Regions from separate parts of the Bacillus sp. SRL337 genome, predicted to be linked through region 2. Evidence: a T-box and tRNA genes for the amino acid it is inferred to sense, from the RefSeq annotation. Region 2 holds a T-box; the other holds one or more tRNA genes.
The links. A T-box is a leader RNA that pairs with one kind of tRNA and senses whether it is charged. The one in region 2 lies ahead of AC4E8A_RS17395 (valine--tRNA ligase), so its partner is inferred to be a tRNA-Val.
Positions count from the first base shown of each region.

Region 1: it encodes a tRNA-Val, which carries the amino acid that the T-box ahead of AC4E8A_RS17395 (valine--tRNA ligase) is inferred to sense. The anticodon was not compared.

Region 1 covers NZ_OZ481793.1:178,830-187,131, forward strand. Annotated here, with positions in the region: rRNA gene AC4E8A_RS00950 (23S ribosomal RNA) at 249-3,184, shown strand; rRNA gene rrf (5S ribosomal RNA) at 3,449-3,565, shown strand; tRNA gene AC4E8A_RS00960 (tRNA-Asn) at 3,573-3,647, shown strand; tRNA gene AC4E8A_RS00965 (tRNA-Thr) at 3,650-3,723, shown strand; tRNA gene AC4E8A_RS00970 (tRNA-Glu) at 3,742-3,816, shown strand; tRNA gene AC4E8A_RS00975 (tRNA-Val) at 3,821-3,896, shown strand; tRNA gene AC4E8A_RS00980 (tRNA-Thr) at 3,942-4,017, shown strand; tRNA gene AC4E8A_RS00985 (tRNA-Tyr) at 4,025-4,108, shown strand; tRNA gene AC4E8A_RS00990 (tRNA-Gln) at 4,174-4,248, shown strand; tRNA gene AC4E8A_RS00995 (tRNA-Lys) at 4,253-4,325, shown strand; gene rocF (arginase) at 6,209-7,108, shown strand; gene AC4E8A_RS01005 (aspartyl-phosphate phosphatase Spo0E family protein) at 7,142-7,300, opposite strand; gene sigW (RNA polymerase sigma factor SigW) at 7,468-8,031, shown strand; gene AC4E8A_RS01015 (zf-HC2 domain-containing protein) at 8,040-8,302, shown strand, end outside.
Region 2 covers NZ_OZ481793.1:3,418,370-3,426,671, reverse strand. Annotated here, with positions in the region: gene hemB (porphobilinogen synthase) at 1-207, shown strand, start outside; gene hemL (glutamate-1-semialdehyde 2,1-aminomutase) at 259-1,548, shown strand; partial or broken gene AC4E8A_RS17415 (IS5/IS1182 family transposase) at 1,769-1,946, opposite strand; gene spoVID (stage VI sporulation protein D) at 2,083-3,273, shown strand; gene ysxE (spore coat protein YsxE) at 3,574-4,617, shown strand; gene AC4E8A_RS17400 (hypothetical protein) at 4,633-4,824, opposite strand; T-box leader at 4,988-5,211, shown strand; gene AC4E8A_RS17395 (valine--tRNA ligase) at 5,282-7,927, shown strand; gene AC4E8A_RS17390 (bifunctional folylpolyglutamate synthase/dihydrofolate synthase) at 8,009-8,302, shown strand, end outside.

The sequences.
Region 1 (8,302 bases), 1.4 Mb from region 2:
CAAACAAATCCACCATCAAACATTGTTCTTTGAAAACTAGATAAAGATAGTCATGAAGAAAGTCAAGAAAGAACCGAGAATTCGCCATTTTAGGATATCTCTTATGAGATATTGTTTTAAACTAAGGTGAAGGAGAAGCGAGGAGTGCAAGGCGCCCGTGTTTCTGAGCAGCGGAGTGTACCTTACCGTACATGAGCAGCGGAAGAAACGAAGGCAACGCCGCAATCCGAAGCTTATCGTTCGCCGATGGTTAAGTTAGAAAGGGCGCACGGTGGATGCCTTGGCACTAGGAGCCGATGAAGGACGGGACTAACACCGATATGCTTCGGGGAGCTGTAAGTAAGCTTTGATCCGGAGATTTCCGAATGGGGGAACCCGCTGCACGTAATGGTGCAGTATCCATACTTGAATACATAGAGTATGGAAGGCAGACCCGGGGAACTGAAACATCTAAGTACCCGGAGGAAGAGAAAGCAAACGCGATTCCCTGAGTAGCGGCGAGCGAAACGGGATTAGCCCAAACCAAGAGGCTTGCCTCTTGGGGTTGTAGGACACTCTATACGGAGTTACAAAGGAATGAAGTAGACGAAGAAGTCTGGAAAGGCTCGTCACAGAAGGTAACAACCCTGTAGTCGAAACTTCGTTCCCTCTTGAGTGGATCCTGAGTACGGCGGGACACGAGAAATCCCGTCGGAAGCTGGGAGGACCATCTCCCAAGGCTAAATACTCCCTAGTGACCGATAGTGAACCAGTACCGTGAGGGAAAGGTGAAAAGCACCCCGGAAGGGGAGTGAAATAGAACCTGAAACCGTGTGCCTACAAGTAGTCAGAGCCCGTTAACGGGTGATGGCGTGCCTTTTGTAGAATGAACCGGCGAGTTACGATCCCATGCAAGGTTAAGTCGGAAAGACGGAGCCGCAGCGAAAGCGAGTCTGAATAGGGCGAATGAGTATGTGGTCGTAGACCCGAAACCAGGTGATCTACCCATGTCCAGGGTGAAGTTCAGGTAACACTGAATGGAGGCCCGAACCCACGCACGTTGAAAAGTGCGGGGATGAGGTGTGGGTAGCGGAGAAATTCCAATCGAACTTGGAGATAGCTGGTTCTCTCCGAAATAGCTTTAGGGCTAGCCTCATGTAGTAAGAGTCTTGGAGGTAGAGCACTGTTTGGACTAGGGGCCCTCATCGGGTTACCGAATTCAGACAAACTCCGAATGCCAAAGACTTATCCATGGGAGTCAGACTGCGAGTGATAAGATCCGTAGTCGAAAGGGAAACAGCCCAGACCACCAGCTAAGGTCCCAAAGTATACGTTAAGTGGAAAAGGATGTGGAGTTGCTTAGACAACCAGGATGTTGGCTTAGAAGCAGCCACCATTTAAAGAGTGCGTAATAGCTCACTGGTCGAGTGACTCTGCGCCGAAAATGTACCGGGGCTAAACGTATCACCGAAGCTGTGGATTGACACCATTTGGTGTCAGTGGTAGGAGAGCGTTCTAAGGGCTGAGAAGCTGGACCGTAAGGACTGGTGGAGCGCTTAGAAGTGAGAATGCCGGTATGAGTAGCGAAAGACAGGTGAGAATCCTGTCCACCGAATGCCTAAGGTTTCCTGAGGAAGGCTCGTCCGCTCAGGGTTAGTCGGGACCTAAGCCGAGGCCGAAAGGCGTAGGCGATGGATAACAGGTTGATATTCCTGTACCACCTCTTTTCCGTTTGAGTGATGGGGGGACGCAGGAGGATAGGGTAAGCGCGCTGTTGGATATGCGCGTCTAAGCAGTTAGGCTGGTGATGAGGCAAATCCCGTCACCATAAAGGCTGAGCTGTGACAGCGAGGGAAATATAGTACCGAAGTTCCTGATTCCACACTGCCAAGAAAAGCCTCTAGCGAGGAAAAAGGTGCCCGTACCGCAAACCGACACAGGTAGGCGAGGAGAGAATCCTAAGGTGAGCGAGAGAACTCTCGTTAAGGAACTCGGCAAAATGACCCCGTAACTTCGGGAGAAGGGGTGCTCTGGTAGGGTGCAAGCCCGAGAGAGCCGCAGTGAATAGGCCCAGGCGACTGTTTAGCAAAAACACAGGTCTCTGCGAAGCCGTAAGGCGAAGTATAGGGGCTGACGCCTGCCCGGTGCTGGAAGGTTAAGGGGAGTGCTTAGCGCAAGCGAAGGTGCGAACCGAAGCCCCAGTAAACGGCGGCCGTAACTATAACGGTCCTAAGGTAGCGAAATTCCTTGTCGGGTAAGTTCCGACCCGCACGAAAGGCGCAACGATCTGGGCACTGTCTCAACGAGAGACTCGGTGAAATTATAGTACCTGTGAAGATGCAGGTTACCCGCGACAGGACGGAAAGACCCCGTGGAGCTTTACTGTAGCCTGATATTGAATTTTGGCACAGCTTGTACAGGATAGGTAGGAGCCTTGGAAACCGGAGCGCCAGCTTCGGTGGAGGCGCTGGTGGGATACTACCCTGGCTGTGTTGAACTTCTAACCCGCGCCCCTGATCGGGGTGGGAGACAGTGTCAGGTGGGCAGTTTGACTGGGGCGGTCGCCTCCTAAAGAGTAACGGAGGCGCCCAAAGGTTCCCTCAGAATGGTTGGAAATCATTCGCAGAGTGTAAAGGCACAAGGGAGCTTGACTGCGAGACCTACAAGTCGAGCAGGGACGAAAGTCGGGCTTAGTGATCCGGTGGTTCCGCATGGAAGGGCCATCGCTCAACGGATAAAAGCTACCCCGGGGATAACAGGCTTATCTCCCCCAAGAGTCCACATCGACGGGGAGGTTTGGCACCTCGATGTCGGCTCATCGCATCCTGGGGCTGTAGTCGGTCCCAAGGGTTGGGCTGTTCGCCCATTAAAGCGGTACGCGAGCTGGGTTCAGAACGTCGTGAGACAGTTCGGTCCCTATCCGTCGTGGGCGCAGGAAATTTGAGAGGAGCTGTCCTTAGTACGAGAGGACCGGGATGGACGCACCGCTGGTGTACCAGTTGTCTTGCCAAAGGCATCGCTGGGTAGCTATGTGCGGAAGGGATAAGTGCTGAAAGCATCTAAGCATGAAGCCCCCCTCGAGATGAGATTTCCCATCACTTTATGTGAGTAAGATCCCTGAAAGATGATCAGGTAGATAGGTCTGAGGTGGAAGCGTGGCGACACGTGCAGCTGACAGATACTAATCGATCGAGGACTTAACCACGTTAAAAAGCACAGGCGGCTTGACCAGAAGCGACAGGCATTAGACAGCAAGCAGATGAGGGTGTTCTTCGCCCTCGGCTGATTGATGGCTAATGACCCCGAGCTTCTAGCCGCCGGAGCTGGATTGCAAAATAGCGAAACTCGGAATCCTTTCTGATTCTTCATGACCTTTATCTAGTTTTGAGAGAACAATTTAAAAAACACTTGATTTTATAAAAAATCTTGTTATAATAAATCTGTCCTTTCAATTTACAAGCAATAATTGTCTGGTGACTAAGGCGAAGAGGTCACACCCGTTCCCATGCCGAACACGGAAGTTAAGCTCTTCAGCGCCGATGGTAGTTGGGGGATCTCCCCCTGTGAGAGTAGGACGTCGCCAGGCTTTTCGTTCCGCAGTAGCTCAGTGGTAGAGCTATCGGCTGTTAACCGATCGGTCGCAGGTTCGAGTCCTGCCTGCGGAGCCATTGCTTCCATAGCTCAGTCAGGTAGAGCACTTCCATGGTAAGGAAGAGGTCACCGGTTCGAGCCCGGTTGGAAGCTTACTAGTTTTATAAAATCGGCCCGTTGGTCAAGCGGTTAAGACACCGCCCTTTCACGGCGGTAACACGGGTTCGAATCCCGTACGGGTCACCATTACGGAGGATTAGCTCAGCTGGGAGAGCATCTGCCTTACAAGCAGAGGGTCGGCGGTTCGATCCCGTCATCCTCCACCATGATTTTGTCACAACTTAATAAAATATAAACATTTTCAAATTAGTGCCGGTGTAGCTCAACTGGTAGAGCAACTGACTTGTAATCAGTAGGTTGGGGGTTCAAGTCCTCTTGCCGGCACCACTCATTTGGAGGGGTAGCGAAGTGGCTAAACGCGGCGGACTGTAAATCCGCTCCTTCGGGTTCGGCAGTTCGAATCTGCCCCCCTCCACCATTTCTTGAATACATAGAGCAGAAAATGGACATGTTAATGAATGTCCTTTTTATTTTCGCTGATATTGGGCTATAGCCAAGCGGTAAGGCATCGCACTTTGACTGCGACATGCGTTGGTTCGAATCCAGCTAGCCCAGCCATTGTGAGCCATTAGCTCAGTTGGTAGAGCATCTGACTTTTAATCAGAGGGTCGAAGGTTCGAATCCTTCATGGCTCATCACAAAAAAAGCTTCCAGACTTATGTCTGGAAGCTTTTTTTGTGTTCAGTTATTGTTCCTGATGCCCAGACTGTCAGATGGAACACCTCAAAAAGCGGTTCAGTCATTTGTGAATTGCTTAATGAAGGAAAACAATATTATAGAAGGAGAGTTAGTTTGTAATGGGGTGAATAGCGAAGAAACACCCTACTATAGAAGGAGAGTTGGTTTGTAATGGGGTGAATAGCGGAGAAACACCCTACTATAGAAGGAGAGTTAGTTTGTAATGGGGTGATTAGTGGAGAAACACCCTATTATAGAAGGAGAGTTAGTTTGTAATGGGGTGAATAGCGAAGAAACACCCTACTATAGAAGGAGAGTTGGTTTGTAATGGGGTGAATAGCGGAGAAACACCCTATTATAGAAGGAGAGTTGGTTTGTAATGGGGTGAATAGCGGAGAAACACCCTACTATAGAAGGAGAGTTAGTTTGTAATGGGGTGATTAGTGGAGAAACACCCTATTATAGAAGGAGAGTTAGTTTGTAATGGGGTGAATAGCGAAGAAACACCCTACTATAGAAGGAGAGTTGGTTTGTAATGGGGTGAATAGCGGAGAAACACCCTATTATAGAAGGAGAGTTGGTTTGTAATGGGGTGAATAGCGGAGAAACACCCTATTATAGAAGGAGAGTTGGTCTGTAATGGGGTGAATAGCGGAGAAACACCCTATTATAGAAGGAGAGTTGGTTTGTAATGGGGTGAATAATGGAGAAGGCCTGCCTTATCCCTCCTCCTCCATGCGAATCCAGCTTCAAGGCCTAGCTGCTGGCGTACTTCCCGACTCCTTCTTGCGATAAGTCAACATCAACTCACTCTGTTCGTTGTATTTCGGTTATCTCATACTGAGTCAGTCCAGTCCGTACGCAGCTGAACAGGTCTTTTCCGCTTTTTATAGATAAGTCAACATCGAATCGCTGCCGCACTTCGTGTTTCCTTTATCTCATACGAAAGCCCTCCAATCCGTACGGCGCTTAACGCCCGCTTCCGCTTTTGATCCGTCCAGCTCCAGCGGGCAGCGCCTAGCGGATTTCGGTCTCTCTCCTTGCGATAAGTCAACATCGAATCGCTGCCGCTCTTCGTGATTCCTTTATCTCATGCGGAGGCGGTCCAGTTTGAACGCCGCTGGGCAGGCTCCCTCCGCTTTTGATCCGTCCAGCTCCAGCGGGCAGCGCCTAGCGGATTTCGGTCTCTCTCCTTGCGATAAGTCAACATCGAATCGCTGCCGCTCTTCGTGATTCCTTTATCTCATGCGGAGGCGGTCCAGTTTGAACGCCGCTGGGCAGGCTCCCTCCGCTTTTGATCCATCCAGCTCCAGCGGGCAGCGCCTAGCGGATTTCGGTCTCTCTCCTTGCGATAAGCCAACATCGAATCGCTAACGCTCTTCGTGTTTCCTTTATCTCATACGAAAGCCCTCCAATCCGTACGGCGCTTAACGCCCGCTTCCTCTTTTGATCCGTCCAGCTCCGGGAGCCTAACGGCTAGCAAACTTCCCTCCTCCTCCTTGCGATAAGTCAACATCGAATCGCTGCCGCTCTTCGTGTTTCCTTTATCTCATGCGGAGGCGGTCCAGTTTGTACGCCGCTGGGCAGGCTCCCTCCGCTTTTGATCCGTCCAGCTCCAGCGGGCAGCGCCTAGCGGATTTCGGTCTCTCTCCTTGCGATAAGTCAACATCGAATCGCTGCCGCACTTCGTGTTTCCTTTATCTCATACGAAAGCCCTCCAATCCGTACGGCGCTTAACGCCCGCTTCCGCTTTTGAATATATATACACTATCTTGTCCGGTTGAGTCATTTTGGTTTTGTTCGTTACAATGGAGGTAGTAAAGGATGAGGAGGAACTGGTATGAAGAAGAATATTTCAATTATTGGCGTGCCTATGGATTTGGGGCAGATGCGCCGTGGTGTAGATATGGGACCAAGTGCAATCCGTTATGCGGGAGTGGCAGAGAGGTTAGAGAGACTTGGCCATACGATTAATGACTTGGGGAACATTGAAATCGCCCAGCCTGAAAGAGTACATACCTCAGATTCAACATTGAGAAATTTGAAAGCGGTTGCGGAGGGGAATCAGAAGCTTGGGGATAAAGTGGATGAGGTCATTGCAAGTAATGACTTCCCGCTTGTGCTTGGTGGAGATCACAGCATTGCCATCGGGACGCTTGCCGGGGTTTCCAAACACTATGAGAATCTTGGTGTCATCTGGTATGACGCACATGGTGATCTAAATACAAGCGACACTTCGCCATCAGGCAATATCCATGGGATGCCGCTTGCTGTATCTTTAGGAATCGGCGATGAAAGCCTGACCGGTATTGGCGGCTATTCTCCTAAGGTAAAGCCTGAAAACATCGTCATCATTGGGGCACGCTCCTTGGATGAAGGTGAGAGGGAATTGATCAAGGATCGCGGAATCAAAGTGTTTACAATGCATGAAGTCGATCGCATGGGCATGACGAAGGTGATGGAGGAGGCAATCAGCTACTTGAAGGAGAAAACCGATGGCGTTCACCTGTCACTCGACCTGGACGGTTTAGACCCAAGTGATGCACCTGGTGTGGGAACACCGGTATTAGGCGGGATCAGTTACCGTGAAAGCCATTTGGCGATGGAAATGCTGGCTGAATCAAATCTCATTACATCTGCAGAATTTGTAGAAGTTAACCCGATTCTGGACGATAAGAACAGAACCGCATCGGTTGCTGTTGCCCTTATGGGTTCCCTATTCGGCGAAAAATTACTATAAAACAATAAAAGCAGCTCCTCCGGGAAGCTGCTTTTAATGATTCTCTGTCTTATGGTGAAAGGTATTTAACAAGTGGTCAAGCTCACAACTGATTTGGACGACATGTTCATTTGCAAAGGACGATTGCAGTGCCAATTTTACCATTCGGCTTCGGTGTTCCTCAATTTGTTTAAGTAATTCAGCTCTCCCCACACTAATTACCTCGTTTCCGGACTTATTTAGTCCTTTTATACCCTTAAATAAAAAATTCTAAACATTTCTTTTCTAAAATTTGTTAGGATAGAGTAGATGAAAAAAATTGAAACCTTTTTTGCTATACGTTCGTATACATGTATAGCCGCATAGAGCGGAGGTATAAAATGGATGCGCTAGTCAATAAAAGAATTAAGCAGGTGCTGAAAGGCGATCAAGATGCATTTGCTGAGGTTATCGAACTTTATAAAGATAAAGTGTTCCAGATTTGTTTCCGTATGTTAGGTAACCGCCATGAAGCTGAGGATATTGCACAAGAGGCTTTCATAAGGGCTTATGTCAATATCCATACGTTTAATCAGAAGCGGAAGTTTTCCACATGGCTTTACCGGATCGCGACAAATCTCTGCATCGATAGAATCAGGAAAAAGAAACCGGATTATTATCTTGATGCCGAAGTCACAGGGACAGATGGATTAACAATGTATTCTCAAATCGCCGCAGATGGACAGCTGCCGGAAGAAGAAGTGGAAGAAATGGAACTTCAGGCAGAAATCCAACGACAGATTTTGAAACTTCCTGATAAATACAGGTCGGTCATTGTCCTGAAGTATATTGATGAATTATCACTTCAGGAAATCAGTGAGATCCTGGATCTGCCGTTGGGTACGGTGAAAACGAGAATACATAGAGGGCGGGAAGCTCTCAGAAAACAATTAAGAAACATGTAGGAAAGGGTGTGAAGCCTTTGAAATCTTGTTGTTCTTTAGAATATGAAGAATATATCCACGAATATTTAGATGAAGAAATTTCACAAGAACACGAAAGAAAATTGAAAGAACATCTTCAAAGGTGTGAAGAATGTCAGCAATTTTTCCATGAAATGAAAAAATCAATAGCACTTGTGCAAAGCACATCACATATACAGGCACCTTCGGATTTCACGAGCAAAGTTATGGCCAGTCTCCCAAAGGAAAAGAAGAAGGTAGGGGCTCAGCGCTG
Region 2 (8,302 bases):
CGTGATGTCAAAAATGAATTCAACGCCCCAGTCGTTGCCTATAATGTGAGCGGCGAGTACTCCATGATTAAAGCAGCAGCAGCCAATGGGTGGGTTGATGAGAAAGCGATGGTCATGGAAAAACTTATAAGCATGAAAAGAGCAGGAGCCGATCTTATTATCACATATGCAGCGAAGGATGCAGCAGCCTGGATTAAAGGCGAATAGCCCCCTTTCAGGTGATTTACAGCGAATTTAGTAGAAACGGAGGAACGTATCATGCGCAATTACGATCAGTCAAAGCAGGCATTCAAAGAAGCAGTTAAATTAATGCCTGGCGGGGTGAACAGTCCTGTCCGTGCATTTAAATCAGTCGATATGGATCCGATTTTCATGGAGAGAGGAAAGGGTTCAAAGATTTACGATATCGATGGAAATGAATACATCGACTATGTTCTTTCATGGGGTCCGTTAATCCTTGGCCACACAAATGAAAGAGTGGTTGAATCAATTAAGGAAGTTGCAGAACTTGGTACAAGCTTCGGTTCACCTACTTTGGTTGAAAACAAACTTGCAGAGCTTGTAATTGAACGTGTACCTTCCATTGAAATTGTCCGGATGGTATCTTCAGGCACTGAAGCGACGATGAGTGCATTGCGCCTTGCCAGAGGATATACAGGACGCAACAAAATTGTTAAATTCGAAGGCTGTTATCATGGGCATGGTGACTCACTGCTGATCAAAGCAGGTTCAGGTGTTGCGACTCTTGGTTTGCCGGACAGCCCGGGAGTACCTGCCGGTGTCGCAGAAAATACGATAACCGTTCCATATAACGATATAGAAAGCTTGAATTATGCCTTTGAACAATTCGGGGATGATATTGCCGGTGTCATCGTGGAACCGGTTGCTGGAAACATGGGAGTTGTTCCTCCACTGCCTGGATTCCTTGAATCACTAAGGGAAATCACTGAGAAGCACGGTTCTCTCTTGATCTTTGATGAAGTCATGACTGGTTTCCGTGTGGGATACAATTGTGCACAAGGGTACTTCGGTGTAACGCCGGATTTGACTTGCCTTGGAAAAGTCATTGGCGGCGGGCTGCCTGTCGGTGCCTATGGCGGAAAAGCTGAAATCATGGAAAGAGTTGCGCCGAGCGGTCCAATTTATCAAGCGGGTACCCTTTCCGGGAATCCTCTTGCCATGACGGCAGGTTATGAAACGCTCAGCCAGCTAACGCCTGAGAGTTATAAAGAATTTGAAAGAAAAGCAGATCGGCTGGAAGAAGGCCTTCATGCAGCTGCTGAAAAATATGATATCCCTCATACAATCAATCGTGCAGGTTCGATGATCGGGATCTTTTTTACCGACAACGAAGTGAAGAACTATGAGGGAGCAAAGAGCTCGGACCTTGAGCTATTCTCTGCTTACTATCGTGAAATGGCAAACGAAGGAGTATTCCTTCCGCCATCTCAATTTGAAGGGCTTTTCCTTTCTACCGCCCATACAAACGAAGACATCGAGAAAACACTCCAGGCAGCAGAAAAAGCCTTCCAACGCATTAAAGGATAAAACAGACAAAGCCATATACTTGGCTTTGTCCCAGACCGTAGACAACCCCACTCCACCCCCAAGAGGATGGAGTGGGGTTTGTTAATTTTTGAAGATTCATGACAGCAAACGTAAGCATCGCCTGTATTGAGACTCTTTTAAGCTCTCAAGGTCCTCCAGCGCATGCCATGCTTCTCTTTTGTCTCAGCCAAAACTCCTTCGATTGTTTTTTTTCGTGTTATTCGCGATCGATATTAATCTCTTCATCCCAATGACCCTGGTAACTCCTCGTTTCGACTCGAATTCCTTTCTTCTCAAATTTCTTCTTGTTGGCATTCGCTTTTACATACGTTGAATCAATGAAAACAACGAAAGCGTTAACCAAACTTTTTCAAGATACGGTATAAAATCTGTTCAAATTTTGGATCCCCACTTTCCGCATAGAACGTCATGAAAAGATCATTTTTAAAATCAATTCATATTCTTCCCCTCCACTTCATAAGTTGATAATGACATTGATTTACCTTGTTATGGAATTGAAAGGAGGAGTTTTCTTTGTCACAAGAACAACAATCGTGTTTGCGATTTTCATTGGAAGAAGCTGTTTGGTTTAAAAAAGGACAGGAAGTAGAAGAATTGCTTTCCATCTCTTTAGATCCCCATATAACGATCCAAGAGCAGGAACAATACGTACTTATCCGGGGAACACTGGATTTAACAGGTGAATATCTACCGAGCGGTTCAAATGAAGAAGACCAGGACAATTGGTATGACTTTCATCAGAATGGGAAGTACGTCCACCATGTAGAGTTCAGGGAAAAAGGGGAGTGCGAATTTACACACAGCTTTCCTGTTGATGTAACAATTCCAAAGAACCGCATTGCCAACATGAATGAAATTGATGTATATGTCGATTCATTCGATTATGTGGTTCCTGAAAATGCATGTCTGAAGTTGAATGCCGACCTGACAATTTCCGGTATCTATGGTGAACAGCAGGTCCAGGCATCGTTTGAACTGGCTGAGGATCAAGTGATTGAACCAGTTTATCGCTCTGCCCCTGCTGCAGAAGTTCTTCAGGAAACAGAGGAAGAAGAAACATTTGATGAGCTCAACGAACCAGAATACGAAATTGATCGAGGCGAGGAAGAAGCAGAAGTTGAAATAGAAGTTGAAACAGAAGTAGTAGTTGATGAAGAACTATACGAAGACGACGGCGAAGAAGATGATGAAGATACTTATGAGCCGTTTACGGTTGAAGGGAGAAGAGCTCCGGAGGAAGAGGAAGAAGTAATCATCCCAATTTCTTATGAAGCGAAAAAAGAATCTCCGCCAGTTTTTTCTTATGATGAAGACGAATTTCAATACGCAAGAGGAGAGCAGCAAATAGAGTTTGAGGAAGAAGAGTCCCCTGAAGTTGTCCAGATGATTGAAAATGATGCAGCTATGGAAGAAGAAGAAGAAAGCAGCTCTTCGCCGGATGCGAAAGGCAAGAAGAAGTCTCTTTTTAAGAAAAAAACAGAGATGATTTCTTTAACTGATTTCTTTGCCCGCAAAGACGAGGGAAGAGCAGCGAAAATGAAGGTTTGTATCGTTCAGCAAGGGGAGACACTTGAGCTGATTGCTGACAAGTACGAGTTATCGATTCCTCAGTTACTGCGTGTGAACCATCTGGAGGCACATCAGGATGTTACGGAGGGTCAGGTTTTGTATATTCCTAAAGAAGAAGCAGCTTATAAGAATTAACTTGTGGTGGGCAGGGTCTGATCCTTGCTCTTCTGTTTTTTTCCCGGAAACTCATTAGAAGGTTGAAGCTGTATGACATGCTGAAAATGGTAAGCTAATGCAACAGAAAAGTTTAGAGATGGAAAAAAAGGTTTTCCAACAGAGAGAGCAAAGGGACGATGTAGGGTCCGATCGGTGTTGGACAAAAAAACAGCCCAGAAAAGCAGACCCAATTCCATTAGTTCCGGATAACTACAAATCCCAACAGGCTGGAGTCAAACAGGAGCCCTTAACGTTTAAACTATAAAGCAGGTGAGGGGAATGGCTAACGACGAAAATTTAACTGCTGTTTTAAAACCGTATGGTGTCCAACCGCATTTTACCGAGGATTTCGGCAAAATTCAAAAAGTGTATACAGAAAAGGGGACGCTCGCTGTCAAAAAGATACCTGCGGGGAAGGGAGTGGACTTTGTCAGGAATGTCCAGCATCTGTTTCAGTCAGGTTATCACAGGATTGTGCCGATTTATCCGACCCTCGACGGAAGGTATGCGATTTGGCAGGAGAATGATTTGTATTATGTCATGCCCTGGCTGGCAAACGAGGTAAAAGAAAATCACTTCGAAAGGCATCAGACACTTTTCCGGGAGCTGGCCAGGCTTCATACCCTCTCTTCCAAAGATCAAAAAATAGGGAAAGAGGAGCGTGAGGAACATTACGAAACCTTGAATTCCAGGTGGGAAAAAGATCAAAATTTCCTTGAGGAGTATATCGAGCTGTGTGAAAAGGAATGGTACATGTCACCATTTCAGCTGACGTACTGTATGTATTACGCGGACGCCTCGCAGGCTTTGAAATTTGCGAGAAAGAGATTTGACAGCTGGTATGAGGAAACGAAGGAGCTTGAAAAGGTCAGGAGTGTCGTCGTACACGGAAAGATCTCCCCTGAACATTTTTTATATGATGAAAGGGGATCAGGTTATTTTTCCAACTTTGAAAACACCAGGATCGCTTCTCCGATTCATGACCTTCTGCCGTTCCTTTCTAGAACCCTGAAGACGTATCCGAAAGCATATGATGAATGTTTTGACTGGCTCATGACATATTGCAGCCATTTTTCATTCAGGAATGAGGAAAAATTGTTATTCTTAAGCTATCTCGCTTACCCGAGCGGCCTGATTACCGTTGTCAAAAAATATCATGAAACCCCAAAAGAAAAACGGAATGAAATCAAGTTCCTGAGGAAACTGCAGCATCACTACTGGCTGTTGAAAAATACAGAATATATCGTGATGAAGTGGGAAGAGTGGGAACAACGGAAAAAAGAAGCGCAGCAGAAAGCACAAGAAGGAGCTTCATCCTCTTAGGGGAGAAGCTCCTTTTTATAACCATTCAAAATAAAGGGCAACCGCAAGGCCGATGAAAATCGCCAGTAATAAGACATCAAATGTGGTAGGGATGAGTATGGTCCTGATCCCTTGAAAAATACAGAATGGGATACTGAACTGCTTACCAACGTTTCTGCAGGTCCGAAGCCAAGGAGGCAGTAAATAGGGATTATATTTTTTCCGCAAATGATCTCCTCCCAACATGATTTATATTATTCTATGTGAAGAATATTTGATTGTTCCGCATTTGTCCGGAAAAGTTTTTTGCATTATTTTTAAAAAAATGGGCGATAATGATTGACGAATAGAATTAATATCCTATACTATATTGAATAATAGTTAATACATTCGAAATGCAACGAAAGGGAAGAGTACTTTGAAACTCGCCTCCAGAGAGGGAAATCATCTGCTGAAAGATTTCCCAGGTAAAGACAAAGGAATGTCGCCCTTGAGCAGTTTCCGTGAAAGACCAGTAGCGGAAACCGGTTTAAAGCCGTTATCTCAATGAAGTGCCAGGTGTCAATTTAGCCTGTGTAAAAAGGTGGTACCGCGAATAGCTCCCTCGTCCTTTTAGACGAGAGGAGTTTTTTTATATTTCTGGAAAAAACCACAAAGCGGCACCAACTATAAGGAGGATGAGATCATGGAAAACAATGAAATCAGCATGCCGACCAAATATGATCCGCAATCGATTGAAAGCGGAAGATACCAATGGTGGCTGGACGGTAAATTTTTTGAAGCAGAAAGTGACAAAGAGAAAGAACCATACACAATCGTTATCCCGCCGCCAAACGTTACAGGCAAGCTGCATTTGGGGCATGCATGGGATACAACACTGCAAGACATCCTGACAAGAATGAAAAGGATGCAGGGATATGATGTACTATGGCTTCCGGGAATGGACCATGCCGGCATCGCCACTCAGGCCAAAGTTGAAGAAAAGCTTCGCAATGAAGGAAAAACAAGGTATGACCTTGGCCGTGAAAAGTTCCTTGAAGAAACATGGAAGTGGAAAGAGGAATACGCAAAACACATCCGTGCACAGTGGGCTAAGCTTGGGCTCGGACTTGATTACACAAGGGAACGTTTTACCCTTGACGCAGGCCTTTCAGACGCGGTTAAAGAAGTTTTTGTTACACTATATGAAAAAGGCTTGATTTACCGCGGCGAATATATCATCAACTGGGACCCAGCAACGAAGACGGCGCTCTCCGATATCGAAGTTATCCATCAGGATGTTCAAGGCGCTTTCTACCACATGAAATATCCATTGGCTGACGGATCAGGGCATATTGAAATTGCGACTACACGTCCTGAAACAATGCTGGGGGATACAGCAGTTGCGGTACATCCTGAAGATGACCGCTATAAGCATCTGATCGGCAGGAAAGTAACACTTCCAATCGTCGGCCGTGAGATTCCGATTGTCGGAGATGATTATGTAGATATGGAATTCGGTTCAGGAGCCGTTAAAATTACACCAGCCCATGATCCAAATGATTTCGAAATCGGGAACCGCCACAATCTTGATCGCATCCTGGTTATGAATGAAGATGGAACAATGAATGGCAATGCAGGAGAATACCAGGGAATGGATCGATTCGCCTGCCGCAAGCAAATTGTTAAAGACCTGCAGGAGACCGGTGTTCTCTTCAAAATTGAAGATCATATGCATTCTGTCGGCCATTCTGAACGAAGCGGAGCGGTTGTAGAGCCTTACCTATCCACTCAGTGGTTTGTTAAGATGCAGCCACTTGCTGACAAAGCGATAGAGCTTCAAAATAGAGAAGATAAGGTTACATTCGTTCCAGACCGTTTTGAAACATCATACCTTCGCTGGATGGAAAACACGCGCGACTGGTGCATCTCCCGCCAGCTGTGGTGGGGACACCGCATTCCGGCTTGGTATCATAAAGAAACAGGTGAAATTTACGTTGGGAAGGAAGAACCGGCGGACATCGAGAACTGGAGACAAGAAGTGGATGTTCTGGATACGTGGTTCAGTTCAGCGTTATGGCCGTTCTCTACAATGGGCTGGCCGAACACTGAAGCTGAAGACTTCAAACGCTATTATCCGACAGATGCGCTTGTAACAGGATATGATATTATCGGTTTCTGGGTTTCACGCATGATTTTCCAAGGACTTGAGTTTACAGGGAAACGCCCTTTCAAAGATGTTCTGATCCACGGTCTTGTAAGGGCAGAAGACGGCCGTAAGATGAGTAAGTCCCTTGGAAATGGTGTCGATCCCATGGAAGTGATCGATCAATATGGGGCAGATGCGTTAAGATATATGCTCTCTACAGGAAGTTCTCCAGGACAGGATCTCCGTTATTCTACCGAAAAGGTTGAATCTGTTTGGAACTTTGCCAATAAGATCTGGAATGCTTCAAGATTTGCCTTGATGAATATGGATGGTCTTAAATATGAAGAAATCGACCTGACGGGTGAAAAATCAGTTGCGGATAAATGGATTCTGACGCGATTGAATGAAACCATTGAAACGGTAACGAAATTAGCTGACCGCTATGAGTTCGGTGAAGTCGGCCGCATCCTTTACAATTTCATCTGGGATGACTTCTGTGACTGGTACATTGAAATGGCAAAGCTGCCGTTATATGGGGAAGATGAATCTGCGAAGAAAACAACCAGGTCGATCCTGGCTTATGTTCTTGATAATACGATGAGATTGCTTCACCCATTCATGCCATTTATTACCGAGGAAATATGGCAGAACCTGCCGCATAAAGGCGAATCTATTACGGTTGCTGAATGGCCGTCAGTAAAAGAAGAATTCTCGGATAAAGGCGCTGCTGAAGAAATGAAGCTGCTCGTTGAAATCATCCGGGCGGTACGGAATATCCGCGCCGAGGTAAATACACCGTTAAGCAAACAAATCAAGCTGCTTTTGAAAGCGAAAGATGAGCAAACATTAAACACACTTGAAAAGAACAAAGGCTACATCGAGCGCTTCTGTAATCCGGAAGAGTTGACGATTTCCACAGAAATTGAAGCTCCTGATAAAGCCATGACAGCTGTCGCAACAGGTGTTGAATTATTTCTTCCATTAGAAGGGCTTATCAATATCGAGGAAGAGATCGCCCGACTTGAAAAAGAATTGGAAAAATGGAATAAAGAAGTTTCCAGGGTACAAGGCAAGCTGAACAATGAGAAGTTCATCAGTAAGGCTCCCCAAAAGGTTGTTGATGAAGAGCGGGCCAAAGAAGCCGATTATCTTGAAAAGCGCAGTACTGTTGAAGCGCGAATCAAGGAATTAAAAGGTCAATAATAACTTGTGAAAGTACGGGACTGGTCAAGGACGAGGTATAACGTCTGTAAGACCGGTCCCGATTTTCGATAGGAGGTCAAAATGGCACATACATATAAGGAGGCAGTGGACTGGATCCATTCCAGGTTACGGCTTGGCATAAAGCCTGGATTAAGCAGGATGGAGTGGATGATGGAAAAACTGAACCACCCTGAAAATGAACTGAAGGCTGTTCATATTGCCGGAACGAATGGAAAAGGTTCCACTTTGACATTCCTGCGCAACATACTGGAATCCGCAGGGTATGACACAGGAACTTTTACTTCACCATATTTTGAAGTATTCAATGAAAGAATCAGCGTCAATGGAAAACCGATCTCGGATAAGGAAATTGTG